One region of the Lysinibacillus sp. GJ-1 genome, then DNA from elsewhere that is predicted to be linked to it. Evidence: riboswitches for the same ligand, from Rfam matches in the RefSeq annotation. Region 1 holds a riboswitch; the other holds the start of a gene.

Evidence for each region. Region 1 has a riboswitch for cyclic di-AMP ahead of LO754_RS15570 (TrkH family potassium uptake protein). Riboswitches for the same ligand answer to the same signal wherever they lie in the genome.
Region 2: linked by a shared signal. The riboswitch ahead of LO754_RS01120 (APC family permease) and the one ahead of LO754_RS15570 (TrkH family potassium uptake protein) in region 1 are both predicted to bind cyclic di-AMP.

What each region holds. Positions count from the first base shown of each region.
Region 1 covers NZ_CP088912.1:3,128,246-3,155,210, forward strand. The annotation lists gene LO754_RS15495 (HD domain-containing phosphohydrolase) at 1-12, opposite strand, end outside; gene LO754_RS15500 (S-layer homology domain-containing protein) at 747-2,174, shown strand; gene recO (DNA repair protein RecO) at 2,204-2,998, opposite strand; gene era (GTPase Era) at 3,170-4,087, opposite strand; gene LO754_RS15515 (cytidine deaminase) at 4,074-4,487, opposite strand; gene LO754_RS15520 (diacylglycerol kinase family protein) at 4,729-5,079, opposite strand; gene ybeY (rRNA maturation RNase YbeY) at 5,080-5,553, opposite strand; gene LO754_RS15530 (HD family phosphohydrolase) at 5,563-7,683, opposite strand; gene LO754_RS15535 (PhoH family protein) at 8,244-9,200, opposite strand; gene LO754_RS15540 (sporulation protein YqfD) at 9,203-10,315, opposite strand; gene LO754_RS15545 (hypothetical protein) at 10,305-10,565, opposite strand; gene LO754_RS15550 (hypothetical protein) at 10,620-11,111, opposite strand; gene floA (flotillin-like protein FloA) at 11,139-12,143, opposite strand; gene LO754_RS15560 (NfeD family protein) at 12,148-13,479, opposite strand; gene rpsU (30S ribosomal protein S21) at 13,832-14,005, opposite strand; cyclic di-AMP (ydaO/yuaA leader) riboswitch at 14,261-14,403, shown strand; gene LO754_RS15570 (TrkH family potassium uptake protein) at 14,532-15,869, shown strand; gene LO754_RS15575 (potassium channel family protein) at 15,895-16,551, shown strand; gene LO754_RS15580 (manganese catalase family protein) at 16,734-17,303, opposite strand; partial or broken gene LO754_RS15585 (spore coat protein CotJB) at 17,341-17,601, opposite strand; partial or broken gene LO754_RS15590 (spore coat protein CotJA) at 17,594-17,820, opposite strand; gene deoC (deoxyribose-phosphate aldolase) at 18,015-18,686, opposite strand; gene mtaB (tRNA (N(6)-L-threonylcarbamoyladenosine(37)-C(2))-methylthiotransferase MtaB) at 18,914-20,263, opposite strand; gene LO754_RS15605 (methyl-accepting chemotaxis protein) at 20,672-21,496, shown strand; gene LO754_RS15610 (16S rRNA (uracil(1498)-N(3))-methyltransferase) at 21,862-22,599, opposite strand; gene prmA (50S ribosomal protein L11 methyltransferase) at 22,675-23,616, opposite strand; gene dnaJ (molecular chaperone DnaJ) at 23,638-24,759, opposite strand; gene dnaK (molecular chaperone DnaK) at 24,987-26,828, opposite strand; gene grpE (nucleotide exchange factor GrpE) at 26,901-26,965, opposite strand, start outside.
Region 2 covers NZ_CP088912.1:231,845-237,047, reverse strand. The annotation lists gene LO754_RS01120 (APC family permease) at 1-1,724, opposite strand, end outside; cyclic di-AMP (ydaO/yuaA leader) riboswitch at 1,899-2,044, opposite strand; partial or broken gene LO754_RS01115 (Nramp family divalent metal transporter) at 2,364-3,581, shown strand; gene LO754_RS01110 (amino acid permease) at 3,782-5,167, opposite strand.

The DNA.
Region 1 (26,965 bases):
TTTTTTTAGCATTTTATCAGCCACACACGCATGGTTAGAGCATTATGTGACCTCCCTCCCTTTTCCATAGGACTGCATTAATCTAATAACGTACAATAGTACGTTTTGCTGATAGAGGCATGGTTTTAAAATAGTTTGAAATTACATTCCTAAACTTTAATTCGTATAATTATACAAGAATAATTAATATTACATTTCTTTGTATCTTTACAATATCATAGGTTAAAATGCCTTTTCAACTAGTATATGGGGCTTAAATGATTAGTTAATACTATGCATATATTATAAACCACCTAAAAATTAGTTATTTATTCTTATTTATTTTATTTATTTTTATCGATATTCAGGCAATGTTATATTTCATTTGACCTATTTAAAAATATAGATAAATGTATATTTATAAAAAATAACCATTTTTCTATTAATATAAAGAATGGCTTAAAAAACAAAAAATTTCTCACTAAATGTTATCTACTAATCTTTTTTTCCTAGTAGCATAAGCTCATTGCTATTTATATCTCATAATTCCCATTTTATAGTGGATAATATTCCCTCTATTCTCACCTTCAACAATTTGTTATAAATATATTATTATAGTTAATCTTTTGTGTTAAAGTACGTATTTTTAACAATACATAGTAATACCAACCATTCGCAATCAATCGTCCGGAAGTTTGAAACTGTACATAGGAAGGATCTTTACTAGAAAAAAGCAAGCTATAAAAATGGACATTGGAGGAAACAAATTGAATACACATCGTTTTTATCAACTGGTTATGGCAACAACTATCGCAACGAGCGCCATTGTCATAGCACCCCCAGCATATGCTGCTTCATCATTCCCCGATATAAATCCCTCAACAGAGGAAGGGAAAGCAATCATAAACTTAGCAGAGCGTGGAATTATATCCGGCTACCCAGATGGCACGTTCAAGCCCGCAAATTTTATTACCCGTACACAGGCTGCCAAAATTTTAGCAGGCATTTTACATCTTGATACTGTTCATGTAAAAAATCCTAACTTTAAGGACATTACTCCTGACAATGAAAACTACGGTGCCATCGCTGCACTAGCAGAAGCAGGGATCATCCGAGGCTCTAATGGTTATTTCAACCCAACGAAACAAATTACACGAGGTCAATTGTCGAAAATGATTGTCAAGGGCTTTGATTTAACAATTACTGATGATATCGATATTCCCTTTACAGATGTAGAAGCTGGCAGTGAATATGAGCCATATATTCAAACATTATTTTCTAATAACATTACAAAAGGCACGACACCGACTACCTTTGGCCCTCAAAGCTATGTAAAACGTTCTCAACTGGCTTCTTTTGTAGTAAGAGCAGAAAACACTCAACATAATGCTACGATTTCTGCAAGTCGTTTTAACCAAGATTATATTTTCGCTTCTTATGGTGGAATTGAACCCGCAGAGGATATTTTCACATGGGATGACGAAGAGATGTTGACAAATACCATTACGATTAAGCCTTTAAAAGAAGGTACTGGTAAATTAGTCATTTCTGGTTTTAGCGAAGAGACAGAAGAGTTCACAGATTTCTTTTTCTTAGTTCATGTAAAAACTGTAGACGGTAAGCTACAAACAACGCTTGAAGAAGTAAAGGAAGAAGACTATTTAGAACATCTACCGCTCAACTTAAATGAAACGGATTTAACGTTCGCACCTACAGAAGTAAGTATACAAACAGCCGATGGACAGGCTTTATCTTCGGATTCCTATGCACTAGAAACGAAAAATAATAATACAACACTATCGATTTTTAAAGATGGACAATACTTATTAACTTTCACAAATGGTACCCAACAACAAATAATGGCGGCTGATGTATATACGTATGATTTTGTACGTAGTATTGACCTTTACGAATTAACCGACGAACTAACATTTACAAGCGATTATTTATCATTTGAACCAGTACAAGTTGCATTAGAAGATTTAGATGATGGTTCTGATCCAACTTACAAAGTACCAGTCAAAGCAGTACTTAATGGAAACAAATTGATTGTAACACCGTTAGCAGAGGGCAATGCCATGATACATGTAACTGGAAAAAATGGAGAAACTGCATATTTAAATGTTGAATTTATGAAAATTGCAGGTAAATGGGCAACTTATTACGATTTATACGATGATATGGAAGAATACTAATTCATTATGTAAAAATGCCAGAGGGTACATTAATTGTCCTCTGGCATTTCTGTTTTATCTGTAGATGGTCTTAACTGTAATTCAGGCGTTCTTTCTAATTGCTCAATAAATTTTTTTGTTTTAAAGCGGATTCCAGTTTGTTCTTCATAAATCGTTGTAATAATTTTTTTTATGAAATATTTTGTTTCTTTTTTCAATTCCAGTTTACCAATCTGATCAATTGGAACGGTATAAAACATTCGGATTAACTTTAACTGTGTTGGTGTTAGGCGAATAATATATGGATCATGCTGATAACAGCGGTGGCATAAGAAACCTCCTTGTGCAAAAGAAAAGGCAAATTCCCCATCCACTGCACCACAAGAAGCACAAGCATGGAGTATCGGTTGCACACCCGTATAAGGGAGCATTTTCCACTCTACAAAAAGGGTAATAGCTTCCGGATCATAGCCATCTTCAATTGCTTGTAATGCTTGCAAGAGTACTTCAAATGCAAAAGGTTCTGCTTTTCCCTCTTCCACTACACGTTCCACTAGTTCCATAATATAGCTCGCATAGGCTGTCGCTATAATATCCTCACGTATATGACGCATTGAATTGAGATGCTCTCCCTGTTGCAAAGTGCCCATACCTGTATGATGCTGCACCATAAACATGCCATATGTAAAGGGCTGTGTCACAGCTGATAATCTGCTTGAAGGTTTTTTGGCCCCTCGCGCCATCGTTGCTACTTTACCAGCTTCTCGCGTTAGTAGCGTCACAATCTTATTGGATTCCCCGTACGCACGCACCTTTAGCACAATACCTTCCCATTTATAAAGCATCCATCCCCCTCCTTTTTTTCAAGTTTTCCATGAAAATAGAGCTCTCCAACATATTTGGACAGCTCCATTTTCCCTTCTTCTGAATCAAGCATTACTTCAACTAACACTTGTCCACTGCAATAACTCGATACGGTAGACTTCAGTTGAAACAATTAAGCCCTACGAAGAAAATTAATATTCATCATCGCGGAATCCAAAGTCACGAAGATGTGTCGATTTATTACGCCAATCCTTTTGCACTTTTACCCATAGCTCTAAATACACTTTAGAACCCAATAACATTTCGATATCTTTACGAGCTCGGATTCCTACTTCTTTCAGTAATGCTCCACGCTTCCCAATCACAATGCCTTTTTGAGAATCACGCTCTACAATAATTGTCGCGGCTACACGAATTTTTCCTTCGTTTTCTTCATCACGACGAATTTTATCAATGACTACTGCAATGGAATGCGGAATTTCCTCACGTGTTAAATGTAACACTTTTTCACGAATCAACTCGGAAATGATAAAGCGCTCGGGGTGGTCTGTTACTTGATCGGCAGGATAATATTGTGGGCCTTCAGGTAAATATTTAGTAAGTGTTACTAGTAAGTTTTCAACATTATTACCTTGAAGTGCTGAAATCGGCACAATTTCCGCAAAGTCATAACGTTCCTTATAACTGTCGATAATACCCATTAATTCATCTGGGTGAACTTGGTCGATTTTATTTATTACTAGAAACACAGGCGTTGGATTACCTTCGAGCATTTCTAAAATAAATTCGTCACCTTTTCCAAGCTTTTGCTCCGCATTTACCATAAACATGATAACGTCCACTTCACGCAATGTATTTTTAGATACTTTTAACATGAAATCGCCTAGCTTATGCTTTGGCTTATGGATTCCTGGTGTATCAATAAAAATCATTTGGCTATCATCTGTTGTCAGTACACCTTGTACTTTATTTCGTGTTGTTTGTGGCTTATCGCTCATAATGGCAATTTTTTGACCAATGACTCTGTTTAAAAATGTAGATTTCCCGACATTTGGTCTTCCAATAATTGAGATAAAGCCTGACTTATAGCCAGTATTATTTTCCAGCATTCTCTAAATCCTCCGTTGTAAATGCAAACGGTACTAATTCGCCAACTGACGTTACCGTGACATCACCTTTTAAATTTGTTAAATAGACAGGCATTGTTGGTGGGCAAAACTCCACCATCACTTGGCGACAAGCTCCACAAGGCGCACAGGGGCCTTCCGTATCCGCTACAATCGCAATTGCCTCAAAATCATAAACACCTTCTGAAATGGCTTTAAAAAACGCCGTACGCTCCGCACAATTCGTCATACTATAGCCAGCATTTTCAATATTACAGCCGTGGATGATATCGCCATTTTTAGTCAAAAGCGCAGCTCCCACTTTAAATTTTGAATAGGGAACATATGCCTTCTCGCGTGCTTTTTTTGACTCTTCTAGTAATGCATGCATATCTATCTTCATCTATGCTAATTCTCCTCTACATAAAAATCAAATATGCCTCTTTGACTAGGCACTATCCATTACGCCACAGCGTAATTGCGTCTAGATTTTTTCGAGCCTGCTTGAAAAGCGCCTCTCCAAAATCTGTGACATTTGCTGGGGTTTTCAATTGATTTTTGCCAGCGTTTAAACCACACATGCATAAGAGCATAGTTGGCGTTTATCCTCACATAGCGAAGTGGTAGCTTGTAATGGAACAAAACTAAAACCATTTCGGTATAAAGATAAGTAAACCGATTATAGCACTGAATACCGCAAATACAAGCACCGCACCCGCTGCAACATCCTTAGCTTGCTTAGCGAGTGGGTGAATGTCTGTTGATGCTAAGTCTACAACTCGCTCAATCGCAGTATTGATCATTTCAAGCGCAAACATCAGTGCTATTAATAATAGCACAATCAACCATTCAACTCGTGATAAACCTGTGAAATAACCTGCAATGATAACAATGCACGCACTAAGCAAATGAGATCGAAAATTTTGCTCTTTACATGCTGTGATTATTCCTTCAAAAGCATATCCAAATGAACGTAAATATTTGCGTAAGTTCATTTAGTCACGTCCTAAGCCAAAAGTTTGTAAAATCTCCTCTTGTTTGCCGAACATCACCTTTTCATCTTCAGGTACCATATGGTCATAACCTAATAAGTGCAAGAAGCCATGGACAGCTAAAAAGCCCAATTCTCGTTCAAATGAATGTCCATATTCTTCTGCTTGTTCCTTAGTGCGATCCGTGGAAATTATAATATCACCTAAAATGCGCGGCATGCCTTCAAATGTTACTTCCATTTCTCCCTCGCCTAATTCTTCTAGCGCGAAGGAAATCACATCTGTTGGTTGATCTTTATCGCGGTATTCTCGGTTAATTTCTTGGATAGCCTCATTTGTGACAAAAGTTACTGATACTTCTGTTTCAGGTTCAATCTTTTCCACTTTTGCAGCATGTTGTAAAAGCTTTTCTACAAGCTCCGTATGTTGTGCTGTCACTTCATTTGTTTCATCTGTAAAATCAATCGTTAAAATCATTAGTGCCTCCTACTTATCTGCCTTTGGATATTCAATACGGGAATGGAAAATCCCATTCAACGTCTCACAAAGTACTTGCTCTATACATTTTAACTCTTTTATCGAAATATCGCATTCATCAAACTGATGATCTTGTACACGGTCATCAATAATTGCTCGAACGAGTTTATGAATTTTCTCAGCATTTGGCTCTTTCATCGAACGAACCGCCGCTTCCACACTATCAGCAACGCTTATTACCGCGGCTTCCTTCGTTTGAGGTTTTGGTCCTGGGTAACGGAATTTTGCCTCATCTATTACTTTTCCTTCTTCCTTCGCTTTGTAAAGGAAAAATTTAAGCAGACTTGTACCATGATGTTGTAGCGCAATATCAATAATTTCTTGTGGCATTTTATAACGTCTTAGCATTTCTGCGCCATCAGTTGTATGCGCAATAATTATTTCAGCACTTGTTTCTGGAGGCATGGAATCATGCGGATTCATACCTGACATTTGATTTTCAATGAAGAAAGCTGGTCGTTTCGTTTTGCCAATATCATGATAATAACAACCGACACGTGCGAGCAATCCGTCCGCACCTATCGCTTCGCATGCCGCTTCAGCTAGATTCGCTACCATTACACTATGATGATATGTTCCCGGTGTCTCCATTAGTAGCTTTTTCAGCAATGGATGATTTGGGTTGGATAGCTCAATGAGACGTAATGTGGAGAGCAAACTAAAGGCTGACTCAAAAAATGGCAATAGTCCCATCGTTAGCGCACCAGATAGTAGTGCTGATAATATCGCGGCTATAAAGTAAAACAATAGCTCAGATAAACCATAAGATGATTGTGTCATTAATAAATAAAATGCGATAAAGCCCATATTTACAACAGAAATCACGGCAACCGCTTGCATAATATGCGAGCGTTTTTCTACACTACGCATAAAGAATAGACTCGCAAAGCCACCAAATATGATATACAAAGTAATTTCCATCTGCATTACAGAAGAATATCCTTCTTGGAAAATAACCCCTGCTGAAGCAGCTGTCATGACAGTAATAAGGACTGCAGCTCGATCATCAGCGAGTAGACGTACAAGCATTGTAGCTAACGCTGTTGGGAATAAAAAGGCAATTGTCACATCAAACCCATCTGCCACTAAGCTTATAAACTTCATTAGCAGGATTGAAAAACTATACACAATAACTGTTACGAGTAATGCATTGCGCTTTTTCTGTTCTTCGATTTCCCAGCGATCAAAATAAATATACATAAATATCATTTGAATGAACGTTAAAATAATTAGCCCTGCAATCGGCTTCAGTGATGCTTTATTACTCACCATACCCAGTAGCTCTAACTGGCGATAAGCCTCATTATCAATAATCTGACCTTCTTGTACGATGATTTGACCTTGTAGAATACGTGTTGGTTCAACGGCTTCCTTTGCTTGTTCAATTCTAACTTTCGTTTGTTCCTCATTAATGGTTTCGTTTTCGATAATACTAGCACGTCCAATTGATACGACGGTACTTAAAATCCTATCAGGATAGCCACGCTGTCCACGTATTTTGGTTTCAAAATCATTTTGAGCAGCTAACACATTTTCTTTTCGAATTGATTTTTCTAGGTATTCTTGTACAAGTTTTGATAGTTGTATGCTTGTTCGCTTTAAATCGGCTTCACTTTGTTGTAATAAGCCTTCTAACTGTGCATCGGTAAAGACGACAGGCATTTGATCCACATCAATGGATTCTAATTTTTTCCGGAGCTTTGCCACTTGGTCGACAGTTGCAACAGGGTCCTTACTACTTTCGACATCCTTTTTCACTTCGAGGACATAATCAAATAAAGACGTCACGATTGCTACACGTTGCTTAGCGACGTCTTCAGAAAATTGATAGACGGGCGTAACTGCGTTAGCAGCCTTTTCTCGTTCCTGCTGTGTCTTCACGGTATCTTCGATGGTTTTCGTTGATCTTACTGTTTCTGACGCAAGTTGCAACGGTTTAAAATCATATGTAACACCCTTTACATTGCCATACATAAATGTAAATTGTAATGCTCCTGTAAGGATGAGAACGACAATCAAAAAGTAGCGGAATCCAATAAGCTCCGTAATTTTCTGAAGTTGTTTCTCCATTTGGCACCTCCTCTATCTATCTTCTATCATACCAATTCAAAAAACATTTTTCCCGAAAAATGTATAAAGAAAGCAAAAAAACAGCTATACGTATATGTATAGCCGTCACATTTAACCTTATATATGCATAATTCGCTGACTTGTCACTTCGCTTTGGTCTCAAACTTTTGCCATTGATTTCCGTTACGGATTGCTCGCTTTCCGCGGGCGTTGCTTAAGTCTCCTCCACCGCTACGCTGTGTTCAGGGTTATCGTTGTACCTGTCGCTTCGCTTTCGGTACAGACTTTTCTATCGTTGTACCTGTCGCTTCGCTTTCGGTACAGACTTTTCTATCGTTGTACCTGTCGCTTCGCTTTCAGTACAGACTTTTTCTATCGTTGTACCTGTTGCTTCCCTTTCGGTACAGACTTTTCTATTGTTGTACCTGTCGCTTCGCTTTCGGTACAGACTTTTTTATCGTTGTACCTGTCGCTTCCCTTTCGGTACAGACTTTTCTATCGTTGTACCTGTCGCTTCGCTTTCGGTACAGACTTTAAAATAACCGCCTTAGGCGGTTATTTTAAAGTTGTTGCTCCTCATAAGCTTGGATGATTTTTGCTACGACTGGATGGCGGACAACGTCGCCTTGCTCTAAAATTTGGAAATGTATTGGTTTGACATATTTTAACGTGCGTTCCGCAACAATCAATCCTGACTCTGTATTTTTAGGAAGGTCAATTTGCGTTTTATCGCCAGTAATAACCATTTTTGAACCAAAGCCAAGACGTGTTAAAAACATCTTCATTTGCATATGTGTTGTATTTTGCGCTTCATCTAAAATTACAAAAGCATCATCTAATGTACGTCCTCGCATATACGCTAATGGCGCGATTTCAATCGTTCCTCGCTCAATTAGACGTTGAGTTTGTTCCGAGCCATAAATATCGTTTAATGCGTCGTAGAGTGGACGTAAATACGGATCCACCTTTTCCTTTAAATCGCCTGGAAGGAAGCCCAATGACTCTCCTGCTTCTACGGCAGGACGAGTTAAAATAATACGCTTTACATGCCCATTTTTAAGCGCTTGTGTAGCCATTACTACCGCTAAATACGTTTTTCCGGTACCTGCTGGACCAATACCGAAAACAACGTCTTTGTGACGAATCGCTTGTATGTATTCTCGTTGACCAATTGTCTTAGCACGAATTGGTTTCCCTTTTGTCGTGCGTGCAATTTCTTCATCGTAAAGTTCTGCAAAATATTCAATTGTTCCTTTTTGTGTCATTTCAATTGCGGTTGCTACATCCCGTTGGTCGATATTAATGCCTTTGCGAATAACTTTTAATAATGCATGTAAAAGATATGTCGCTTGTTCTTTTGCCTCTTCTTCACCTGCAAGCTGAATTTGCTCACCGCGCGTAATAATATGAACGCGAAGTGCCTCTTCAATCAATTTCATATTCGCATCAGATATACCTAGTAACATGACCGCTTCATTTGGATTATCCACTTGTAATACAGTTAAATGTTCTGACATAATCATTCTCCTTGTAGCCCTTGTATTGGACTTGCAATGTTTTCATTGACTAAAAATAGAACTTTCCCTTCAACTGTACCATTCCCCCACTTCGCCTGTAAAAGGTTTTCTTTCTTAATAACTGTTTTTGCAGGAAGGGATTGCAACATCTTTTCATGAAGTAGTGGCATTAACAACGTGTCTATTTTAGATTCATCTAATGTAATTTCCATCGTTTTTGTTTGCTGTTCCTCCACAATGGAAACATAAGGATCTAACCAACTTGGTAAGTCTTTCTTTTGTACATAATCAACCGCTTCTTTATGAATACCTTTCACGACTACACGCCATTGCTTTTGTTGCAAAGATTGGAGCGTTAGCTTCGTTGGTATTTTAAATGTGCATTCAAGCCAATAGTCAGCAAATACCTCTCCCTTTGCCCCAACAAAAACATGATCATCCCCACTTTCAATGACACCACTAACTAGAACGTCCCCATCATACGCTGTATCATTTACAGAAATTTTCCGCTCACCATGTTGAATATTAAAGTGTGTAATAACACCACTTTTTGTAGCGACTAAATGCGTGGCAAGTTTTTCTGTTGTCAGCTCCGTTTTCTTAGGCGATTCCTGTGGTCTTAAAATAACTCGACCACCGTGTTTTTCAATATGCACCCATGCTAAATCTCGATGCTTTTCTAACAGACTTTGCCTAATTACTGCATCTGACGGTAACACTTTTTTCGTCATAGGTGTTTCTAGCCTAAAAGTTTCTTGAAACGTTCGCTCTATTTGTTGTTGCAATTCTGGTGTAGCCGCTTCAATATCGACGCGCCAAACTACTTGTGCACATAGTAAAGGGATTAAAATCATAATAAACAAACCAAGCAATGTCCAAAGTTGAGCTCGAAAAACATGTTGTTCATCTGCATAATGAACAGTCATTTTAAGCCGATAGCGACTGCGTATACGGCGAATTTTAGACAAGTACCCCATATGCGTTTCAAATGTCACTTCTTGCTCCCGAAAGACGACACGCTTTAATGGTATGTGTTGCGCATGCAATGCTTGAATAAAAGGATGAACATTTTCATGACGCTTTATACGTATGATAATCGGTCGATTATTCCACATGATTGCTCACACCCAAATCTTTAGTCATTTTCACATGTAATTCTTGCAAATCCTCTACTGAAAGATGAAGCATTTCTTCTTTAATTGCATTTATAGCAACGGATTTTCCACGCACAATAATATGATAATCTGCATAAATAAACGAGCACGATGTAGCGTCCGCATGTAAAAAGCGATATGGACCGATAATTTTTAATGTTTCATACTGTGTTAATTCAAGTAGTGGCGTTAATTGAAATAATTTTTTCATAAAAAATGCCTCCTTCTTCGGCAATATATGCGCCAAAAAAGGAGGACATGCTAGTTATTTTCGTTTTGCTTTTGGTGGACCTAAAATTTCAGCCATTACCACTGCTTGCACAATTGCCTTTTGAGAATTTGGTAGTTGAAATCCATTATTGGCTGCTGCAACTGTTCTTTCTTTTTTCCCTGCAGCTAAACGACCAAGGCTAGGTCGTTCAATTTTACGACTAGAAGGTTCAGTCGGCGTTAACGGTGGTGCTACATAGCTAGGAATGTGTTCCTTCACACTTTCCTCTCTTGGTTCCACTCGTTTTTCCGGCATGTCTGTCGTCATTTCCGCTTTCATTTCCCCTAAAAACTCTCGTGCAAAATCCTCGAAGCTCTGCCTTTTAGTCGTTGGCTGATGTTGCATCGGCTCATCTACTTCCATATGAGTGGAAGGTTGAGCCGATTTATTGAAAGGGGGCATTGGCTTTTGTTCTTTTTGGTTTTTTAATTTTCCGAAAAGCGAGCTGACTATGGCAATAATTGCAAATAAAATGAGTTGTTCCATTTGTTAGCACTCGCTCCTTTCCGTATGTTATACGTTCGGTTCATTTGGTTCTGATTTATCTAGGCTTACTTTAGAAATAGAATCACGCATAGCTGTATCCGCTTGAATGTTACGATAATTCATGTAATCCATAATACCAAGATTACCAGAGCGTAAAGCTTCTGCCATCGCTTGCGGAACTTCTGCTTCTGCCTCCACTACTTTCGCTTTCATTTCTTGAACGCGGGCAATCATTTCTTGCTCATTTGCTACCGCCATCGCTCGGCGTTCTTCAGCTTTCGCTTGGGCGATGTTTTTATCCGCCTGTGCTTGTTCAATCTGTAATTCCGCACCGATATTTTTACCGATATCAACATCCGCAATATCAATCGATAAGATTTCAAATGCTGTTCCCGAGTCTAAGCCTTTAGATAACACGGTTTGCGAAATCATATCCGGATTTTCAAGGACTGTTGTATGGCTTGTTGCACTACCGATTGTAGAAACGATCCCTTCACCTACACGGGCAATAACTGTTTCTTCCCCTGCACCACCGACTAAACGTTCGATGTTAGCACGCACAGTAATACGTGCTTTCGCTTTTACTTCAATCCCGTTCATTGCAACACCTGCAATAAATGGTGTTTCAATTACTTTTGGGTTAACTGACATTTGTACCGCTTCTAATACATCACGACCCGCAAGATCAATCGCAGCACAACGTTCAAATGTTAGTTCAATATTCGCACGGTGAGCAGCAATTAGTGCATTTACGACACGATCTACATTACCACCTGCTAAATAGTGACTTTCTAACTGATTAATAGTTACTGGTAAGCCAGCTTTATGGGCTTTAATTAACGGATTGACGATACGCGATGGAATGACACGACGTAAGCGCATTCCGATTAATGTGAAAATACTAACGCGGACACCTGCTGCAAGAGCTGAAATCCACAGCGCCACTGGTACAAAAGTAAAGAATACAGCGACTACAATAAATAATAAGACTAGCCCGACAATTGGACCCATTAGAGCTAAATCAAATCCCATGTTATTATTCCTCCATCTCTTTTTCTGTTTGTCTCACGACAATGCGTGAGCCTTCAACTTTAATTACTTCTACATTTTTGCCTACATCAACGTAGCCACCTTCTGATACTACATCAATACGCTCATTAACAAAACGAATTGTACCTGCAGGACGAAGCGGTGTAATTGTTACCCCCACTTTTCCTAACAACTCTGTGCGATTAACGTTAGACACATAGCCTTCTTCCGTCGTTGTTGCATCCATCAACACTAACTTGTTTAAAACATGCATTTTTTTACCGAAAAATTTCATCAGGACCACCATTCCTATTATGGCCACTACAAGTGCAATAACGATCGCTATAATCATTTGTGTTATATTCGCACCTGCTAGCAGCAAGCTAAGTATTATAAGCACACCACCTAAAATACCAACAATGCCTCCGGGGACAAAAAATTCTGCGATAACGAGGGCTAGCCCTGCGATGAAAAGTAACAATGTTTCATATCCTGCAAAGCCTGCCACCATATGACCGAAGAAAAATAATCCGAGAGCTGACAATCCCATTATACCCGGAACGCCAAATCCAGGCGAATAGAGCTCCATAACAAGCCCTAAACTAGCAACGGACAACAAAATAGGTATAATTAGCGGGTTCGTAATAAAACGAGCAATTTTTTCAGCGAATGTTGGCTCAATCGGTACAATATCACTACCTTTTAGCCCCGTTACCGCCAAAAGCTCTTGAAAGTTAGCAACCGTTCCTTCAGAATAGCGGACCTTTTTTGCTTCTGCAGCAGATAATGTCAATAAATTATCTCCCCCAGCACGATATTCTGGCAAATTAATCTTTGGATCAGCCATTGCTAATGCATATTTCGGGTCACGTTCAGATGTTTCGGCTGCTGCCTGCATTTGTGCTAACCACGCACTATGCGCCTTATTGTCCGCTGCATTCCCCACTGAATCGATGACAGCCGCTGCGCCAATTGTTCCATTTGGTACCATATATATTTCATCTGCATGTAAGGCTAAAAAAGCACCAGCGGAATGCGCATCTTTGTTAATAAAAGCAATTGTACGAATTTCTGTGGCATCCATAAGCATGGCGATGTCACTAGCTGCATTGACGAACCCACCCGGCGTATGTATCTCCAGTACAATCGCTTCTGCATAATTTTCTTCTGCCTCTTTAAAAGCTCGTTCCAAAAATGCGTGAAGTCCACGTTCTACTTCATCATGAATCGGTACGTGGTAAACCTTGCTACTCGCGAAAGCTGTAGTCAATGGAAACGCTACCAAAACTGTCATCCAAATGATGATGATATAGCTTAGTATTCTCCTTTTTTGTCGCATCTTTTTCCCTCCCTTCTAACATGCTTCTCTACTGTATATACGATAGACTTTGTAATAAGTTTCACAAAATATTGTTTATTTTTATTATACAGTGAAATTTTAATGAAAGGTTGTTTTTTATCTTCGGTTGGATGGATTTAATAGTTGTGTTGATAATGGATATGAAAAAACCGAATGAAATCTTGAGTGACTTCATTCGGCCTTTTTTTCGAATATGTACCGCAAAATGGAGCATCATGCAAAATACCCAGAATTAATCGCTAGTGCAATTAATTCCAGGTATATCATTGTCTGCTCAGTGAATCATACAATTGCGTGTTTTGAACGTAGGGATTTTTAATGGGAAATTAAATTACCACTTACGTTTACGTGCAGCTTCTGATTTCTTTTTACGTTTTACGCTAGGTTTTTCGTAGAACTCGCGCTTTCTAACTTCTTGAATTGTACCACTTTTTGATACAGTACGTTTGAAGCGGCGAAGAGCATCTTCAAGCGATTCGTTTTTGCGAACGACAGTTTTTGACATCTCTCTTTCCCTCCCTCCGAACACACGTCAATACACAATCGAATTAGGCTAATAACTAACTGTTGTGTACTAAAAAATTATACCGTATTGTCTTTTAACGGTCAATAGAAAGTATTCGAAATAGCACAGAGAATTTTTTACACCCACTTTGTCCGAATTTTATAGCGCTTTAACGTGAACAATAAGGTGAAGAAATTTTATTTTAAATAAGGGCTTTACAAAAAATATTAGTTGGGCGTAAAATAATCCCATTCAATTTCATAACAGCCAAATCTCAAATTTTTTGTGAGTACGGAGGACCCAATATTTTGGGGTTAATTCTGCATATGTAGAAGGGATGAGTTCTCTTTCGCCATCCTACCCGTCAGCTAACTTCGTCGGCTAAAGCGAAGGAGGTCATAAAGACCACCATTCATTAGTTTTTTTGTGATGCCCAATCCAACATTCTAACCATGAGGGTCTTTTTCTTATGCCCAAATATGGATATGAAAGGCTCACATGTTTTGTAAACAGTTAGGAGACATCGATGAAAAAATTGATACATTATTTAAGTCCACCAAAAATTCTTGTACTTGGTTTTGCCATTATTATTTTTATTGGGGCATGTTTGCTCACTTTGCCGATTGCTACAGAGGATGGAAATGGCCTACCTTTTTTAAATGCCGTGTTTACTGCTACTTCCGCCACATGTGTAACAGGTTTAATTGTAGTTGATACAGGAGACACCTTTACAATGTTTGGTGAAATCGTTATTCTGGCTCTTATTCAAATCGGGGGCTTAGGATTTATGACTTTTGCAACATTATTATTTTTGTTGTTAGGGAAAAAAATCTCTTTAAAAGAAAGGCTATTGTTAAAAGAAGCCTTTAATAATATTTCGATGGCTGGTCTTGTGAAATTGGTGAAAAGAATTTTGTTATTTACAGCACTTATTGAACTAATTGGAGGGCTTATCTTATCGATTCGATTTTCATTTGATATGCCGATTAGCAAAGCCATTTACTTTGGTTTTTTCCACTCAATTTCGAACTTTAACAATGCTGGCTTTGACTTAATGGGAGGGTTTCAAGGTTTAACAGCATATGTAGCTGATCCATTTGTTGTGTTAACCATTTGTGCGCTGATTACAATTGGTGGTTTAGGGTTTATCGTCATGAATGAGTTATATGAATATCGTGAAACAAAACGTCTTTCGGTCCATTCTAAAATTGTATTATCAGCCACAGTTATTTTAACAGTGGGTTCTACCCTTTTAATATTTTTATTTGAATATAGCAATAGTAAAACAATTGGTGATTTAACGGGAATGGGTAAAATTTTGGGCTCTTTCTATCAGGCTGTTACACCAAGGACTGCTGGATCGAATACTTTACCTATCGGGGATTTGACTCACTCTACATTGTTTTTAACTATTTTATTGATGTTTATCGGAGCGGGGTCTGGTTCTACCGCTGGTGGGATTAAAATAACAACGTTTGCCGTTTTAGCTGCTACGCTTTGGGCGCAAATTAGAGGGAAGGAAGATGTTGTTTTATTTCGTCGTAGAATTGTGATTGAAACCATTTTAAAGGCATTAACCGTGGCAATGTGCGGGATGGTCATTGTGGTGTTTGTCACCATCTTTCTTAGCATTACCGAACAAAAACATAGTTTTATGATGTATTTGTTTGAGGCTACATCTGCCTTTGGTACTGTTGGACTTTCCATGGGGCTAACTCCTGAATTGACGCCTGCTGGTCGTATACTCATTATTTTAACAATGTTTGCTGGTAGACTTGGTCCTCTAACGATTGCTTTTGCTATTACAAAACGACGAAAGCCAGAAGCTTTCCATCATCCAAAAGGAAATATAATGATCGGTTAATTAAATTCAAGAGGAGCTAACGACTATGACCATCAATCAATATGCCATCATCGGCTTAGGTAGATTCGGAGTAAGTGTTGCTAGAAGATTACATGAAGCTGGCCAACAGGTGCTTGGAATCGATATTAACGAGGAGAGGGTTGAAGATGCCGAGCTTTATGTAACACATGCAGTCGTTGCGGATACGACTGAAGAGAAGGCGCTAACCTCCATTGGAATAGGAAATTTCGACTGTGTCATTGTTGCTATAGGTAACGATATGCAATCCAGTATTTTAACTGTTTCATTGCTAAAAGAACTTGGCATAAAAAAAATTATTGCTAAAGCGCTTGGGAAAAGACATGGGCAAGTATTAGATAAAGTAGGCGCAGATTGGATTATTTATCCTGAACGCGATATGGGTGAGCGAGTAGCAAATCAGTTGCTCTCCCCTAATATGTTAAATTATATTGAGTTATCGAAAGACTATAGTATAGAAGAAATAATGATTCCTCCCAAAATGGCTAATAAAAATTTACGCGATTTAGATTTACGTGCTAAATACAATGTCAGTGTTATTGCCATTGTAAGAGGAGTAGATATCATTATCTCTCCATCTCCAGAACAATTAATTGAACAAGAAGATATTTTAGTCATGATTGGTCATCGTAAAGATATTGCGCAATTTTCCAATATTGAATAGGCTAATTAGCAAAATGAGAAAAAGTGTTAGATTGACTACCAATAATCTAACACTTTATTGCTTTACCGTTGATTTTCACTACGGTGTTGTTATCCACAAGCGTTTGCCTTATCAGCTAAGTTTTATCTCATCTACGTTTTGTTACAGAAGCAAACCTGTACGAATATCCCTTATGTCGTATTTTAAAAAATTTTCTTTGTGTTACCATCTTCTTTTAATAGTTCGACCGCTTCTCTAAAGCGTTGGGAATGGATGATTTCTCTTTCTCTTAGGAAAATTAAACTATCATTCAAATCAGGGTCATCGGATAAGTCGATAATCCATTGGTATGTGGCACGTGCCTTTTCTTCTGCAGCAATATCTTCATAAAGGTCAGCAATGGGATCTCCCTTTGCCTGAATGTAGCTTGCGGTAAATGGCACACCGGCTGCATTTTGATAAAACAAAGCTTTATCATGATTCACATAATAATCACCAATTCCCGCTTCTTTTAACTGCTGTGGCGTGGCGTCCTTCGTTAATTTATAAATCATCGTCGCAATCATTTCGAGATGTGAAAACTCTTCCGTCGCTATATCCGTCAGCAAACCAACTACTTTATCAGGTAAAGTGTAACGCTGATTCATATACCGAAGTGCTGCAGCCAGCTCCCCATCAGCACCCCCGTACTGCTCTATTAAAAATTTCGCAAGCATCGGGTTACATGTACTAACTTTCACTGGATATTGGAGCTTTTTTTCATAATACCACAAACATCTTTCCCCTAATCCAAACGTTTTTCATAAGATGTTACACTTGCCAAAGTATGGCGTGTCGACCCAATTAAACGGATAATTCGAATAGCTTCTTCCAAAGTTCATGAGTGGTCCATATTTTTGCTCAAAATCAATTTTTAAGCGCATACTTTTTTCAGCATTTTCATTAAATTGTGTGATCGCTGTATAATCGTGAGGATGTGTATCTAAATAAAGATTTAATTCAACTAAAACAAAATCGATACTGAATTTCCTCGAGAAGCTCGTAAAATTCTGGTGGCATTTTTTTACTCACCTTTCATCTCACCTCTCTCAGGATTCGGATATGGGCTAAAAAATTGAAGTATAAAGTGCCAAATTTCAGCGCTTCCTTGGCAGTTTGAAATTGTGGTAGTCCAGGTGGTTGAAAGCCTATATACAATTGCGGAGGTGTTGAATAACTTTTGACTTCAATCGGTTTACAAGGGTCGAATGGACTGATATAAGGCCGCCAATATTTAAATTGCGTAAACATAAAATCCTCCTTTCAAAACGCATTTACGTCATTCGAGTATATGAGAAGGAAAAATTAATTATTCTATAGACAAGTTAGCGTAATATAGATGGTTGATTGGAAGTACGATCTTTAGTGGTAATTAAAAAAATAGTGTACCGGAGAAATCCCCCCATACACTATTTTCTAAAGACCGCTATTAAATGATGTGAACATTAATAATTAGAATCTGCAATTAAGCCTTTCACAATCGCTACACCAGAGCTTGCCCCAATTCGGGTAGCACCTGCTTCGACCATTTTTTGCATATCTTCTAAACTGCGAACGCCACCAGAAGCTTTTACACCTAGCTCTGGACCAACTGTTTTGCGCATCAAGGCAATGTCCTCTGCTGTTGCTCCACCTGTAGAAAAACCTGTTGACGTTTTGACGAAATCTGCTCCGGCAGCCACTGAAAGTTCACATGCCTTTACTTTCTCTTCTTCGGTTAGTAGGCATGTTTCGATAATCACTTTAACAATCGCATTGCCTTTAGCCGCTTCCACCACTGCAGCAATATCTGATTGCACTAATTCAAAGTTTTGGTCTTTTAATGCCCCAATATTAATAACCATGTCGACTTCTTGTGCACCGTTAGCAATTGCATCTTTTGCCTCAAATACTTTTACAGCGGTTGTATTAGCACCTAACGGAAAACCAATAACGGTACAAACTAAAACATTTGAATTTTGTAATAGCTCGCTGCAATATTTTACCCAAGTTGGATTTACGCAAACTGATGCAAAGCCAAATTCTTTAGCCTCAGCACATAACTTTTCAATTTGCTCTTTCGTTGCCTCCGCCTTTAATAACGTGTGATCAATCATACTTGCATAATTTGTTTTCATTTAACAAGCGCTCCTTCTAACTTAAGTTGTCCGTACCTCTTTGGAATGATAACATGTTTTCACGTTTCCGTCTAATAATCGTTACACGAGAGCCAGTCTAGCCAATAAAAATATGTGCTACAAAGACTAATTTTATAAATTATTAAATTTTATCATGCCCATACAAGCTCATTATTATGAAGTAAAAAGGATTGTCCATCTTCAACAGATAGACAATCCTTTATCAATTATTTTACCGTTTCTAGTAAACGTACAAACTGCCCTTTAGAATGTGGATAGCCTGCTTGTGTAATTTTGACTTTTACAAGTTGACCAATAAGGTTTTCAGGTCCTTCAAATACTACTTTTAAATAGTTATCAGTATAACCTGTTAATAAACCTTCTTCATCACTACCATCATGAACAAATTCCTCTGGGATTACTTCTAACACATCATTTTCAAAACGACAAGCATATTCCTTTGCTAGTTGGTCGTTTAAAGCGATTAAACGATGCACGCGCTCATTTTTAATGTCCTCATCCACTTGGTCTTCCATACGTGCTGCCGGCGTGCCTGTACGAGGTGAGAATGGGAAAACATGTAATTCAGAAAACTTATGGTCACGAATAAAGTTGTAGGTTTCCATAAATTCTTCTTCTGTCTCCCCTGGGAAACCAACAATTACATCGGAAGTAACAGCTAAATCTGGTAAAGCTTCATGTAATTTTGTTAAGCGCTCACCGAAAAATGCCATCGTATATTTTCGACGCATACGTTTTAAAACCGTATCCGAACCAGATTGAATTGGAATGTGTAAATGATTGACAACGATTTTTGAGTCACGTAAAACCTCAATGACTTCATCTGTTAGTTGGCTTGCTTCAATAGAAGAAATACGTAAACGTTTCAATCCTTTTACATTCGCTTCTAAATCACGTAACAACTGTGCAAGGTTATAGTCTTTTAAGTCTTGACCATAGCCCCCTGTATGAATACCTGTTAGCACAATTTCAAGATAACCAGCATCTACTAACTGTTGGGCTTGTTTGACAACTTCTTGTGGATCACGAGAGCGCATTAAACCACGCGCCCAAGGAATAATACAAAATGTACAGAAGTTATTGCAACCCTCTTGGATTTTTAACGATGCACGTGTTCGGTCTGTAAATGCCGGTACATCTAACTCTTCATATACACGGTTTTTCATAATGTTGCGTACAGCATTAATCGGTTGACGCTCATTACGATATTGTTCAATATAGCCTAGTAATTTTGTACGGTCCTGTGTCCCTACCACAATATCAACACCAGGAATAGCCATAATTTCTGCTGGCGATGTTTGCGCATAACAGCCTGTTACACAAATAACAGCATCCGGATTTTGACGGACAGCTCTGCGAATAACTTGACGTGATTTTTTATCACCCGTATTTGTTACTGTACATGTATTAATCACATAAACGTCCGCTTTATGATCAAACTCCGTACGTTCATAGCCTTCTTCTTTAAACAGTTGCCAAATAGCTTCTGTTTCATAATGATTTACTTTACAACCTAGCGTATATAGAGATACGGTTTTTGGAGGCGCGTAACTCATAATTAATTTCATCCTTTCAACATCACATAACATTGTGTTTCGTATTTATAAGTATTTTTTTGTGTTCTTATTTTAGATACGAGAACTATAATAACACAAACCTTTTAAAATCAGTACTTATTAGATTTTTTTATAAAATAACTAAGCATAACAAATAGCTACTGCCGAACTTTAACACGCTCTGCTATCAATTATCTCAATATAATATCACCTTTGAAAACGAAACCTTCTATCAGTAATTGTCATCCTCTTTTATCATTTAATTGTTTTTTATTGTCATATTATAAAATACATTTCTTTTTTCCAATATAGCAACAAAGCTGGTGAAATGATATACTTTCAATGTAATTGTATGATTACATAACTAATAGTGCCCTTAAACGGTTTACAAAAAACGGAGGAATTAGTATGAACATTCTTGAAGCATTATCTCTTTCAGTACCCTATATTCACTTAGCATTAAAAGAAGAAGCAATAGTAGCGGTTATTGATAAAGAAACTGAAACTGTTGTAAAATGTTTAGCTGGTAAACGCATCGATGTAGGTTATCAAGACGGGCACAAAGTAAACGCTAACGATGAGAATATTTACACTGCTTTAAAAGGGCAAAATTCAGATATCATTATCCCAGAAGATGTTTACGGAATTTTCATTTATGCATTTGCTTTTCCAATTCGTGAACATGGTAAAGTTGTGGGAGCACTTGCTTTTGGTTTACCAATCGACAACAAACTTAAACTTGAAGAATATATGAATAAAATGGAAGCTATTATTAACAGTTTACAAGATAAAGTACATAACGTAGCTTCTCATTCTGAGGAGCTAGCAGCCACTAGTGACGAAATTAACACGCAAGCACAGCACGCACTAGATGATGCTAAAAAAACACACGAAGTAACCAATTTAATAAAAAGCATCTCGCGTCAAACAAATTTACTTGGCTTAAATGCATCGATTGAAGCAGCTCGTGCTGGTCAACATGGCGCTGGTTTTAATATTGTGGCACAAGAAGTAAGAAAACTTTCTTCTGAAACATCGAACGCGACAGAAAGTATTGAAACGTCATTACGAAATATTAATAGTAGCCTTGAAAATCTGAAACAAAACATGGGGCAAATTAATGGTGCAACAAATGAACAGGCTCAACTAGTTCAAGATTTCAGCGAAATTATTGGTGAATTAACAGTATTAAGTAGCAAGATGAAAGTTTTTATGCAAGAAGCCTTAAAATAAATAAACTGATCTAACAGGCAACTTTCAAGCACTATAATCGCTCCAATTGTTAGATAAAGCTAACAATTGGGCTTTTTTATTCCTGTAATCCTTTGACATTAACCAATCTATTTTTTCAAAAATTTTCCCCTTCTCAGCACTACTTTAAAATTTGCTTCTACGGTAAATTCGCTCGATTGCATCATGCTTTTCTTATCTAGCAGTAATTCCCTACAACCATTGACTAAAAAACTGCCACCTGCATGTGCAGACAGCAGCTTTCTTAAAACGCGCTTTACAAAGGGATTTACACACTGGTAAAATGCTTTACTCCGTGACAGTTCCACTTGCAAAAAATAGCAATACCACAAGGCTAAACCGCAGTTTTATTCAAATTCATACGATATTGCAGATAATGCATAAAGAGGCGCCGTTTCTGCTCGTAAAATTCTTGGTCCTAGAGACATTGTTTGGGCACCTGCTTGCATTAACATTTCAGCTTCCTTACGCGCAATCCCACCTTCTGGTCCAAAGACGATAAGGATGGATTTTGCTTGCTTGTCAACCATGGTTTTTAGCTTATCCGCAAACCTTGTTCGCTTTTCGGCTTTGGCATCCTCTTCATCTGCAATAAAAACCGCATCGAAGTCTCCTATTTGTGACACAAGCTGCTTAAAGTGAATCGGTTCATAGATTTGGGGAATATGTGTGCGATGTGATTGTTCCGCTGCCTCTTTTGCAATTTTTTGCAAGCGCTCTTGTTTTTTTGCACCCTTTTTCACATCCCATTTCACAATGGAACGTTCCGCTTCAAATGGTAATAAAGCATACATGCCTAGCTCCGTTGCCTTTTGCGTGATAAGCTCTAGTTTATCGCCTTTAGGCAACCCACACGCCACTGTTACACGCACTGGTAGTTCAGGGGATGGAATGGTTTGTCCCGTCGCTTGCACTAAGACATCCTCATCTTCAAAAGCCGTAATCGTACAAATATAAGCTGTGTCTTGTGCCACAACGATGATTTCAGCACCTTCTTTCATCCGCATAACACGCATAATATGACGGGCATCTTCACCTGTAATGCGCGCTTCATGAATGGCCGTCTCAATAAAATAGCGTTGCATACTGCTCACTCCTCTCAATAGAAGAAGCGCCAAATCGTCAGCACTCGGCTCACAATTTGCGCTTCCTCGGTTCATTTATAGTGGACGACGGGCGATAATCGCTACCCAATCTTCCATTAATAATACTTCTTCAATAACAAAGCCAGAAGCTTCTAGTGCTGCTTTTACATCATCTCGTTTCGCTCCGATGATGCCTGAAGTGACGTATAATCCACCCGGTTTGACAATCGTAAATGCATCGTCAGTAAAGGACATTATGATTTCCGCTAAAATATTGGCAACAACAACATCTGCTGGCTCCTTGACAGTATCCAATAGGTTACCATGGAAAACTTGCACTGTATCGCTTACTTTGTTCAACGCAACATTTTCTTTAGCAGAACGTACAGCAACTTCGTCTAAATCAAGGGCATGCACACTTTTTGCACCTAGCATTGCAGCACCAATGGACAGAACCCCTGAACCTGTGCCAATGTCAACAACCGTGTCGCCTTCTTTCACGACCTTTTCCAGCCCTTGTAAGCACATTACTGTCGTTGGATGTGTTCCTGTTCCAAATGCCATGCCAGGATCTAACTCAATGATTAACTCATCCGTTGAAACGGGTGAATAGTCTTCCCATGTCGGTACAATTGTAAAGCGTTCCGAAATTTTAACAGGGTGATAATATTGCTTCCACGCTGTTGCCCAATCTTCCTCGTTCACTTCTACAATCGAAACAACATTTTCGCCAATATCAATGTTAAATTTCGTTAAATTTGTAATGGCCGCCTTAATCTCTTCGACTGTTTCATTTAAAAAGCTAGACTCTGATAGGTAAGCTTTAACGATGACTCCCTCTTTTGGAAAATCATCTTCATTTAGCGCATAAATTTCTCCATATTGATCTTCCCGTGGCTTCGCATATTCAGCTGAATCTTCAATAACAACACCGCTAGCCCCTGCTTCATGCAAAATGTTTGAAATTGCTTCCACCGCTTCATTTTTTGTATGAATGGATAATTCTGACCACTTCACGTAGCTCTTCAGCTCCTCTAATTATTCACCTTGGAATTTTTTCTTGATTTTATCAAATAGTGAGCTTCCTTGTTCTTCTGGAATATCACCACTGATTTCTGCAAATTCACGTAGTAATTGTTTTTGTTTCTCTGTTAGTTTTTCTGGTGTGACAACTTTAACTGTGACATATTGGTTACCTGTTCCATACCCATGCACATTTTTAACGCCTTTATCTTTCAAGCGGAATTGAGCACCTGATTGTGTGCCTGCAGGAATACGTAATTTTACTTTTCCATGCACAGTTGGTACCTCAATTTCATCACCTAGTGCTGCTTGAGGGAATGTTAATTTTAATTCGTAGTAGATATCATCTCCATCACGTTCAAATTCATTGTGCCCTTGAACACGGAACATAATGTATAGGTCACCAGCTGGACCGCCATTAATACCTGGTTCACCCTGACCCGACACACGAATTTGTTGACCGTCATCTACACCTGCTGGAATAGACACTTTGATTGTTTTACGTTTTTGAATTTTCCCTTCTCCACGACAAGTTGAACATTTTTCTTTAATGATTTTACCTGTTCCTTGACATGTTGAACAAGTACGACGATTCATCATGCGACCAAAAGGTGTATCGACTGCTTGGTTAATTTGCCCAGCACCTTTACATGTCGAACATGTTTCTGGTGATGTCCCTGGTTTTGCTCCAGAGCCATGACAAGTATCACATGTTTCATCTTTTGGAATCTCGATTTCTGTTTCTTTCCCGAAAATCGCTTCCTCAAATTTAATATTCATGCGATATTGCAAATCATCACCTTTGCGTGGTGCATTCGGATCTTGACGTCGTCCACCGCCACCAAAGAATGAACTGAAAATATCCTCGAAGCCGCCAAAGCCGCCGCCTCCGAAGCCACCGCCGCCAAAGCCTGCGTTAGGATCTTCATGGCCAAATTGGTCATAGCGCGCTTTTTTCTGATCGTCACTTAGAACTTCGTAAGCCTCAGCAATTTCTTTGAATTTTTCATCTGCACCTGGCTCTTTATTTAAGTCAGGATGGTATTGCTTTGATAATTTACGATATGCTTTTTTAATATCATCTTTAGAAGCCGATTTCGTTAAACCAAGCACCTCGTAGTAATCGCGTTTCTCCATGATTCACACTCCGCTCTTTTTGCATAAAATCTATTGTAACATGCAGTTTAAAAAACTGCTTTAATTTTCGCCATAATTTTCTCATTACTATCATTGTATCTATGATATCTCTAGCATTATAGAAATGTCACTGACATGCCCATTCTTTTTTCTATAAAGAATAGAAAGAGAAAAGCCAAAGCCGCAAGCGGTCTTTGGCTTCTTCACTTTACTGTGCTGTTGATATCTTATTTATCGTCTTTTACTTCTTCAAAGTCAGCATCAACGATACCATCGTCTTTTTTGTCAGTTCCAGCCTCTGGACCTGCTTCGCCACCTTGAGCCGCTTGAGCCGCTGCTGCAGCTTGTTCGTAAACTTTCATTACTAGAGGCTGTAATACGCCTTCTAATTTTTCTTTCGCTGATTTAATACCTTCTAATTCACCAGCTTCAAGCGCTTTTTTAAGCTCATCACGAGCATCTTCTACAGATTTTTTCTCATCTTCTGTAATTTGCTCACCTAAATCAGCAATTGTTTTGTCAACTTGGAACACTAATTGGTCTGCTTCGTTGCGAAGATCAGCTTCTTCTTTACGTTTTGCATCCGCTTCTGCATTTGCTTCAGCATCTTTTACCATGCGTTCGATTTCTTCATCTGATAAACCAGAATCAGATTGGATAACGATTGTTTGTTCTTTATTTGTACCTAAATCTTTCGCTTTAACAGACACGATACCATTTTTGTCAATATCAAATGTTACTTCGATTTGTGGAATACCACGTGGAGCTGGTGGGATATCCGCTAATTGGAAGCGACCTAATGTTTTGTTATCCGCTGCCATTGAACGCTCACCTTGCAATACGTGAATATCTACTGCTGGTTGGTTATCTGCTGCAGTTGAGAATACTTGTGATTTAGATGTTGGAATTGTTGTGTTACGATCGATTAATTTTGTGAACACGCCACCCATTGTTTCAATACCTAAAGAAAGTGGTGTTACGTCAAGAAGTACTACGTCTTTCACATCACCTGTTAATACGCCACCTTGAACTGCAGCACCCATTGCTACTACTTCATCAGGGTTTACACCACGGTGAGGCTCTTTACCAGTTTCTTTACGTACAGCTTCTTGTACGGCAGGAATACGAGTAGAACCACCAACTAAAATTACTTGGTCAATTTCTGAAGTAGATAGACCTGCATCAGATAATGCTTGACGTACTGGACCTACTGTACGGTTTACTAATGGTAATGTAATCTCATCGAATTTCGCACGAGTTAAAGAGATTTCTAAGTGTAATGGACCTGCTTCACCAGCCGTAATGAATGGTAATGAAATTTGTGTAGACGTTACACCTGATAAATCTTTTTTCGCTTTTTCAGCAGCATCTTTTAGACGTTGCATAGCCATTTTGTCTTTAGAAAGGTCAATGCCATTTTCTTTTTTAAATTCGGCAACTAGATATTCGATTACTGCGTCATCGAAATCGTCCCCACCAAGTTTGTTATCACCAGCTGTAGCTAATACTTCGAATACACCGTCACCTAATTCAAGGATTGATACGTCGAATGTACCACCACCAAGGTCAAATACTAATACTTTTTGGTCTACATCTTGTTTATCTAAACCGTAAGCAAGTGCAGCAGCTGTTGGCTCATTAATGATACGTTCTACTTCAAGACCAGCAATTTTACCAGCGTCTTTTGTAGCTTGACGTTGTGCATCGTTAAAGTAAGCAGGTACAGTAATAACCGCTTTCGTTACTTTTTCACCTAAGTAATCTTCTGCATAGCCTTTTAAGTATTGAAGAATCATTGCTGAAACTTCTTGTGGTGTGTATTCTTTATCTTCCACTTTTACTTTTTCAGCTGTACCCATTTTAGATTTAATTGAAATAATCGTATTTGGATTTGTTACTGATTGGCGTTTTGCTACTTCCCCAACTTGTTTTTCACCATTTTTGAATGCTACTACAGATGGAGTCGTACGGTTTCCTTCTGGGTTTGGAATAACTTTTGGCTCTCCGCCTTCAAGTACAGATACACAAGAGTTTGTTGTTCCTAAGTCAATACCGATAATTTTGCTCATAGTAAAATTTCCTCCTATTATTAAAACGCAAATGCGTTAATTAACTAATTATTTTTTCAAATAGTACGATGACTATTCGTTTACAGATACCATAGTTGGGCGTAATACGCGATCTTTTAAAATATACCCTTTTTGAA
Region 2 (5,203 bases), 1.8 Mb from region 1:
TGCCAACCTTTCTTCGGTAAAAACTGTGGAATGACCACAGTTACTTGATAGCCCGTTTTCGCATATTGGTGCTCTACCTTATCAATAAATTTTTTTAAAGGTTGCGTAATGCTTCGATATGGCGAATAGTACGTAACGAGACGTATATCGGGTTGCCATGCCTTCCACTTCTCTTCAAAAGCTTTGGCATCAGCCTGATCAAATGCTACATAAAAGGCTATAATTTTTTCTACATTCAATGATTGCACATAATGCAGTGAATTTTCTACCACTTTCGTAATCCCCGCTACCGGTACAATAAAAACATTTCCATCTACTATCGGCAATGCTTCTCCATTTAGTCGTAGTTGCTCTCCGACTGCATTGTAATGTTGCTTAATGCGATGGAACATCCAAATAATCATTGGTAAAAAGATAAATACTGGCCATACTTGAGGTAATTTTGTAACAAAGAACATCATCGCCACTACAAAGGAAATGGCTGCACCTATTGTATTTATAACGAATTTCATCACCCAACCATTTGGCTTTTCACGCCACCATTTTCGCATCATTCCAGTCTGCGCTAATGTAAATGGTATAAAGACACCTACTGCATAAAGAGGAATTAAATGCTCTGTAGCACCATCGAACAACACAATAAGGACAATCGCTGCTAATCCGAGCATCATAATCCCGTTAGAATAGCCAAGGCGATCTCCACGAATTTGAAAAATTCTTGGTATAAAGCCGTCTCTTGATAAATTGACTGCGAGTAAAGGGAAGGCTGAATAACCCGTATTGGCAGCAAGCACTAAAATCATAGCTGTCGTACCTTGCACGATATAATAAAAAACATTGCGTCCAACACTCGCTTCGGCAATTTGTGAGACAACCGTTGCCTGAGCGTTTGGTACAACTCCGTAGAAATAGGCTAAGGACACAATACCAATAAACAGCACGGCTAATATACTCCCCATTGCTAATAGCGTTTTCGCTGCATTATTTGGTGCAGGGCTTTTAAAATTCGGGATAGCATTGGATATCGCTTCTACGCCCGTCAATGCCGAGCTTCCTGAAGCAAAAGCCTTTAATAATAAAAACAAACTAATGCCCGCAACTGGCGTCCCGATTTTTGGATGCAACTCAGCAGGAACTTGCCCCGTTGCGACGTTATAGATACCTATTCCAATAAGCATTAACATCACAACAACGAACAAATATACGGGATACGCTAAAACGGATGCTGATTCTGTAACGCCACGTAAATTTAATAGTGTTAGGCAAATAACAAAAAACACTGCAATCGGTACATTATAAGCATGTAAACTTGGGAATGCTGATGTAATAGCATCTGTCCCCGCAGAAACACTTACTGCAACCGTTAAAATATAATCAACGAGTAATGACCCACCCGCTACAAGACCTGCATTAACGCCTAAGTTTTCGCGGGACACTACATATGCTCCACCACCATGTGGATAGGCGAAAATAACTTGTCGATAGGATAACGTGAGTGCCACAAGTAGCACCACTACACCTGCTGCAATCGGTAACGAATACCAAAAGGCAACCGTACTTACTGTCATGAGCACAAGTAAAATTTGCTCTGGTCCGTATGCTACTGATGACAATGCATCAGATGATAATATAGCCAATGCCTTTGTTTTACTAAGCTTTTGTTCCCCTAATGCATCGGATCTCAATGGTTTACCGATAACATAACGTTTGAATGAGGATTTCATTTTTAACACCTTCTAGATTTTTAGAGTGTGTTTCGCCTTTCTAAATCAATTACACCTTTGCATAATCGCTCTTTCTAGCTACTGGGGCTTTGGGTGCCAAATGACAACAAAAAACGTCTACAAGTCATCACTAAATACGACTTGTAGACGTTGTAACGTCTGACAAGCTCCAACTTTTCTGCTCTTAACGCTTACGAGGTTAGCTGTCGGATTCGAGTATGAGTAGCCCTACTCTTGTAAAGAGATTCACCCCAAGAATTGTAGAGACAATCCATCAAAATTGGGTCCCCCGCGTTTAGTTGCTTCAGCGATTTAGAAATTTGAAACTTTTATAATGATGTCATATTACGCCTGTATTAATAAAAAGTAAAGAACAGATTATACGGTTTTCGTAAATTTTTTCCTTATATGTAGAAGCCCATTACTGGTATACGTTTCGGATTATTTTTGCTGATTTCCATGGTTTTATCCGCGATTTAACTCACTTCAGCAGTGATTTCCCTTTGTTTTTTGGCAATGCTAAAAAAATTGAGCAAACTTCTTCACATTTTTCAGTTCTAGCTATAGAATAGTAGTATCATTATTTTCCTATAGGAAACTTTATTTCACTTACGATACTTTTTGAAACGAGGGAACAACATGGCCTATATACCGATTAATAAGTCGGCAGCCGAAGCTGTTTTAGATGGCGACATAAAAGGCTGGCAACGGATTTTACCCTTTCTAGGTCCGGCATTTATTGCAGCGGTTGCCTATATAGATCCCGGCAACTTTGCCACAAATATTACGGCTGGCTCACAGTACGGTTATTTACTTCTTTGGGTTATTGCCTTTTCCAACTTAATGGCTGTACTAATTCAATCTTTATCAGCAAAACTTGGCATTGCAACAGGAAAAAATTTGCCGGAAATAGCAAGAGAGAACTTTTCTAAAAAAACTTCAATATTTTTATGGATACAGGCTGAACTTGTAATTATCGCAACTGATCTTGCAGAGTTTATCGGTGCTGCCCTCGGTCTATATTTATTATTTAACATCCCAATGCTACCAGCGGCACTAATTACGGCAGTCGGCTCATTCGCCATTTTAGAGCTACAACGCAGAGGTTTTAGAGCTTTCGAAGCTGGTATTTCTGGTATGGTGCTAATTGTAGTGCTCGCATTTGCGTTCCAGACATTTTTAGCCCAACCAAATTGGGGTGAAGTGACACTCGGAATGCTGACACCACATTTCGATGGAGTCGATTCCCTATTACTTGCAACAGGTATTTTAGGAGCTACTGTTATGCCGCATGCAATCTATTTACATTCTTCCTTAACACAAAATCGCGTTATTGGTCGTAATGACAATGAAAAACGACGTATTTTCCGTTTCGAGTTTATTGATATTGTAATTGCAATGATTATTGCTGGGGCGATTAATATGAGCATGCTGATTATTGCAGCAGCGGTGTTTCATACGCAAGGATTAGTAGTTGAGGATTTAGACATTGCCTATAATGGATTACGAGATGCACTTTACCTATGGCAGCCGTTTCTTTCGTTGGTCTTCTTATTGCAGGGCTTGCAAGTTCTTCTGTTGGTACACTAGCAGGAGATGTTGTCATGCAAGGCTTTATCCAACGTAGAATTCCTCTCTATTTGCGCAGAGCCATTACAATGATTCCACCATTGGTCATTATTGCATCTGGCGTCAATGCAACCTATGCGCTTGTATTAAGCCAAGTAATCCTGTCATTCGGTATTGCCTTTGCGCTTATCCCGCTTGTGATGTTCACAAGTAAAAAGGACATTATGGGTAGCCTCGTCAATCACCGTATCACAACAACTCTTGGCTGGTGTGTCGTTGTCATCGTCGTAGCGTTAAATATCTACCTATTATGGGAAACGCTATTTGCTTAATATAATAAAGATGAAATAATAGAAAAAGTGTTAAAGTGACTGCGTCACTTTAACACTTTTTGCTATGACAATTAGCTGTTACTGCGAGGTTCATTGTCAAATAGATGTGTACAACAAAAATAAAAACTGCCCTAACATTTAGGACAGTTCTCATTATTATTTTTCCACTTTTAAATCGCATTTTTGTAGTGGAATCATTTTTGTTTTATGTTTTATTTTATAGCCTAGCCACAGTATAACAAAGAGTGGGATACCAATATATGAAACAAGCACGCCATACCAGTCAATTGAATCACCCGTGAATGCTGTATAGTTTTGGCCAATGACAACAATCATACATACGGTGAAAGCAAAGAGCGGACCAAATGGATATAGCTTTGCCTTGTATGGTAGTAATTTCGGATCCAGCCCTTGTGCTTCAAACGCTCGACGGAAGCGATAATGGCTAAAGGCAATACCAAGCCATGCAATGAAGCCTGACATCCCAGAAGCGTTTAGAAGCCACATATAGACAACGCCATCACCAAAAAATGATGCTAAAAATGCTAGACAGCCTACTGCCAATGTAAGCAGTAATGCATAAATTGGAATGCCACGACGGCTTAATTTTGTGAAAATTTTAGGTGCATGTCCATCTACCGCTAATTGCCATAACATGCGGGATGATGCATATAAACCAGAGTTACCTGCAGACAACATTGCAGTTAAAATAATTGCATTCATTAATGAGGCAGCAAAAGCAATGCCTAAGCGATCGAATACTAATGTAAATGGAGATACCGCAATATCTTCAGATAATAAACGCGAATCCGTAAATGGAATCAACATCCCAATCGCCGCAATAGCTAAAATATAAAATAAAATAATACGCCAGAAGACAGATTTTACAGCCTTTGGAATATTCTTTCCAGGGTCATCCGTTTCTCCAGCAGTGATACCTAATAATTCTGTTCCTTGGAACGAGAAACCAGCTGCTAAAAATATACCGAATGTTGCAAGGAAGCCACCATGGAATGGACCATCACTTATAAAGAAATTCGTGAAACCAACCGGTGCTTGCCCTCCTAAAATACCAAAAATCATCAATAGGCTGACGATAATAAAAACAACAACAGTCGCCACTTTTATCATGGCAAACCAATATTCACTTTCACCATAGCTTCTAACAGATAGTAAATTGAATGTTAGTACAATCACAATAAATACTACTGTCCATAGTGCAGAGGAACTGTCAGGAAACCAATACTTCATAATAAGCGAAACAGCTGCAATTTCTGCTGCAATTGTGATCGCCCAGTTATACCAGTAGTTCCAACCAAGGGCAAAGCCAAGTGCAGGATCTACGAATTTTGTTGCATACGTACTAAATGAACCCGATGACGGCATATAGGCTGCCATTTCGCCCAGGCTAGTCATTAAAAAGTACACCATTATACCGATTAATGCGTAAGCAAGTAGTGCACCACCTGGTCCAGCCTGTGCAATAGCGCCACCGCTTGCTAAAAATAGCCCAGTCCCAATTGTACCGCCTAATGAAATCATCGTAATATGACGGCTTTTTAATTCTTTTTCAGCTTC